One region of the Faecalimicrobium sp. JNUCC 81 genome, then DNA from elsewhere that is predicted to be linked to it. Evidence: riboswitches for the same ligand, from Rfam matches in the RefSeq annotation. Region 1 holds a riboswitch; the other holds the start of a gene.
What was found. Region 1 has a riboswitch for glycine ahead of gcvT (glycine cleavage system aminomethyltransferase GcvT). Riboswitches for the same ligand answer to the same signal wherever they lie in the genome.
Positions count from the first base shown of each region.

Region 2: another riboswitch for glycine. It lies ahead of JNUCC81_RS14025 (GrdX family protein); the one in region 1 lies ahead of gcvT (glycine cleavage system aminomethyltransferase GcvT).

Region 1 covers NZ_CM132203.1:1,896,390-1,898,589, reverse strand. Annotated here, with positions in the region: gene msrA (peptide-methionine (S)-S-oxide reductase MsrA) at 1-477, shown strand, start outside; glycine riboswitch at 560-664, shown strand; gene gcvT (glycine cleavage system aminomethyltransferase GcvT) at 830-1,942, shown strand; gene gcvPA (aminomethyl-transferring glycine dehydrogenase subunit GcvPA) at 1,997-2,200, shown strand, end outside.
Region 2 covers NZ_CM132203.1:2,796,258-2,798,457, reverse strand. Annotated here, with positions in the region: gene JNUCC81_RS14030 (M3 family oligoendopeptidase) at 1-950, shown strand, start outside; glycine riboswitch at 1,098-1,204, shown strand; gene JNUCC81_RS14025 (GrdX family protein) at 1,306-1,668, shown strand; gene trxB (thioredoxin-disulfide reductase) at 1,816-2,200, shown strand, end outside.

The DNA.
Region 1 (2,200 bases):
AAAGGTTCTGGAAGATATGACTTTATAAAGAACAATTGGTCTGAGAGTAAATATAATAAGAATGATTTAAAAAAAATTTTAACTCCTATCCAATTTGAAGTAACACAAAATGATAAAACAGAACCACCATTTCAAAATGAGTACTATGATAATAATGAAAAAGGAATATATGTAGATATTATAAGCGGAGAAGTGCTATTTTCATCTAAAGATAAATTCGATTCGGGTTGTGGATGGCCAAGTTTTTCAAAACCTGTTGATGATAAATTTATAGATGAAAAATTTGATTTTTCTCACGGAATGTATAGGGTAGAGGTAAGAAGTAATAAATCGGATTCTCATTTAGGTCATGTATTTGATGATGGACCAAAAGAATTAGGTGGTCTTAGATACTGTATAAACTCTGCATCACTTAAATTCATTCCTCTAGATAAAATGGATGAAGAAGGATATGGAGATTATTTAGATAAAATATAAAAATCAAAAATAACTATTTATATTTGTTGACACTAGTAAAGCATACTACTACAATTGAAATATAAAATAAAATACTTGCCAAGTGACGTTAACGAGAGATACTTTTTGATTAAAGAGCCGAAGAAGCAATTTGGAAAACTTCCAATTTTTCAAAGAAACTTTCAGGCAAAGATATCGTTAACCGATGGATCTCTGGAAAGACCTTATATTAAATATAAGGCACCGAAGAAGCAATAATACCGAGTATTAAAACTTTCAGGTACAAGAAACAGAGGATATAGGAATATTACTTAATATACCTATATCCTTTTTTATGTTGAAGTAATTTATATTTTAAAGGGAGATTTAAAGTATGGAAAATTTAAAGAAAACGCATTTAGCAGGTCAGCATGAATCTTTAGGGGCAAAGATGGTAGATTTTGCAGGATGGTTTATGCCAATAGAATATGAAGGATTAAAAAAAGAACATGAAGCTGTAAGAAACCATTCAGGTATATTTGATGTGTCACACATGGGAGAAGTTGAAATTAAAGGAGAGGATGCAAAAGAATATATTCAAAATTTAGTAACAAATGATGTTTGTAAATTAGAAAATAATCAAGCCATGTATACCTTTATGTGTTATCCTCATGGAGGAGTAGTTGACGATTTATTAGTTTATAAATTTAATGAAAATTACTATTATTTAGTTATAAATGCAAGTAATATAGAAAAAGATTTTAATTGGATGAACGATAACAAAAAATGTTACAATGTAGACATTATAAACATATCTAATAAAGTTTCAGAAATTGCAATTCAAGGACCTTTATCTCAAGAAATACTTCAAGAAATATGTAATGAAAACTTAGACGAAATTAAACCATTTCACTTTAGAAATAATATAAATGTTAATGGAGTTAATGCTTTAATATCAAGAACTGGATACACAGGGGAAGATGGGTTTGAAATATATTGTAAAAATGAAGATGTAGAAAGCGTTTGGGTAAAACTATTAGAAATAGGTGAAAAAAATAACATAAAACCTTGTGGACTTGGATGTAGAGATACTCTAAGATTTGAAGCATGCTTACCTCTTTACGGAAATGAATTAAGTGATAAAATTACACCGATTGAAGCAGGACTTTCATTTTTTGTTAAATTAAATAAAGATAATTTTATAGGAAAAGAAGAATTAGCAAAACAAAAAGAAAATGGATTAGAAAGAAAGCTTGTAGGTTTTGAAATAATAGGAAAAAACATAGCAAGACATGGTTATGAAGTTAGTATTGAAGATAAAATAATAGGATATGTTACAACTGGATATAAATCACCAACCTTAAATAAATGTATAGGATTAGCTCTTATAGATTTTAATTACGCTGAAATAGGAAAAGAAATAAATATAATAATTAGAAATAAGAAAGCAAAAGCAAAAATTATAAATAAAAAATTTTATATTAAACCAACATTAACTCATGCATAAAGAGAAGTATTAAGATTATTTAAATTGATATTAAAATTATTATGGGGGTAAATTATGTTTAAATATATACCACTTACAGAAGATGACAAATCAAAAATGCTAAATGAGATAGGGGTAAAATCTATAGACAACTTATTTGATGATATACCAGATGAATTAAAACTAAATAGAAAATTACACTTAGAAAATTCAAAGAGTGAGATGGAAATAATTAAAAAACTAAAAACTTTATCTAAAGAAAATATAACAACAGAGGAG
Region 2 (2,200 bases), 900 kb from region 1:
GTGATTTGTATAAAAGACAAGCCAATAGATTAAATATAGAAAAGTTAACATATGTTGATGAAAACTTTGAATTCTTAAGTGGAAATGCAACACCTAAAGGAAGTTCAGAATATATTATTGAAAATGGTAAAAAGATGTATTCTGAGTTATCTAAAGAAACAAAAGAATTTTTTGATTTTATGTTAGAAAATGAGCTTATGGATTTAGTAACTAAGAAATCTAAGGCAGCAGGTGGATATTGTACATATATACCAGATTATAAAGCACCATTTATATTTTCAAACTTTAATCAAACTGCGGATGATATAGATGTATTAACACATGAAGCGGGACATGCATTCCAGCTATATATGTCAACTTGGATAGATATGCCTGAAATAAATTTCCCAACCTATGAAAGTTGTGAAATTCATTCTATGAGTATGGAGTTTATAACATGGCCGTGGATGGAACTTTTCTTTAAAGAAGATACGAAAAAGTATAAATTTACTCATTTATCAGCCGCTATTAAATTTATACCATATGGAATAGTAGTAGATGAATTCCAGCACTATATTTATGAAAATCCAAATATGACTAAGGAAGAAAGAAAAAAAACTTGGAGAATGTTAGAAAAGAAATATCTTCCTCATAAAGACTATGAAGGATGTAAGTTTTTAGAAAATGGTGGATGGTGGTTTAAACAAGGCCATATATTTAAAAATCCTTTTTATTATATAGACTACACATTAGCTCAAATTTGCTCTTTACAGTTCTGGAAGAAAATGAGTGAAGATAAAGATAAAGGATGGCAAGACTACTTAGATATATGCAAGGTAGGTGGAACTAAATCATTCTTAGAAATTGTTGATATAGGAAATTTAAAATCTCCATTTGAAGATGGATGTGTTGAAAGTGTTATATTAAGTATTAAAAAATGGTTAGAAGAAGTAGATGATAGTAAGTTATAAAATAACTTTTGTCAACTTTAAAATATAGATTTAAAAATCATATAATTTTTTTAAAAAAATATGTTGAAAATCAAATAGAAAGATTATATACTTAGCTTAGATAGTATAGATATTATTAATAAAGAAAATAGAAAATTAAATATCCGAATGAAGGACATGGGAGACAACTTTTAAAGTGACCGAAGGGACAAACTTAATTTATTAACCCAATAAAATTAAGTGAAATTCTCAGGTGAAAATACTGTGTCTAGACGGAACTCTGAAGATTATATTAACAGAGAAAACGAATTGGGAATTTGTTTTCTCTGTTTTTTGTTGTAAAATAAATACGAAATATTGAAAGCGAGAGGGAGACATGGTAATAATAACTAATAACCCAATTGTTAAACAAGAGATTAAAGATAAAGAAATTTTACAAAAAGATATTACCTATATAGGAATACTAAAAGAATGCAGAGATTTAATACATAAGGGATATAAACTTTTATCTCATCCACTTTATGGAAGTGTAAAACCTAATGAAACACCATATCGAAGTATCATTATGAAAAAAGGAAAAAATCTAGATACAAATTCACTAATGTTAATAGAAGAAGCAATTTTGACTTCAAGTAAATTTCAAAACAATAAAAATACTCCAAATTGGACAGAAAAAGTTATAGATGATTTTAGAGTTATAGACTTTGATATCCTAAACAATACCTTACAAAGAATTTAATATATAAGTTACATATCATATTATTTTTAATAAACAGTATAGTATTATATAAAATAATATTGACAGACAAAGAGATATTCCTAAAGGTATTTTTTTAGCAAGTCCATTGTTTAAATGCAGTTTTTTAATATAAAAGGGGGTAGTTAAATGGAAAATTTATATGACTTAATTATAATAGGTTCAGGTCCAGCAGGTCTTTCTTCGGGTCTGTATGGAGCTAGAGCAAAGCTTAAGACACTTATAATAGAAAAATCAAAAACAGGTGGACAAATAGTTACAACACATGATGTAGCAAACTATCCAGGATCTATAGAAGATGCAAGTGGGCCAAAGTTAATAGCTAGAATGGTTGAACAATGCAAAAGCTTTGGGGCTGAAATGGTTAAAGACAATATAATTGAGGCTAGTATAGATGGAAAAATAAAAGTAGTAAAAGGTGAAAAAGGAGAATACAAAGGAAAAGCTCTTATAATAGCAACTGGTGCGACTCCAAAAAAATTAGGAGCACCAGGTGAAAAAGAACTTACTGGAA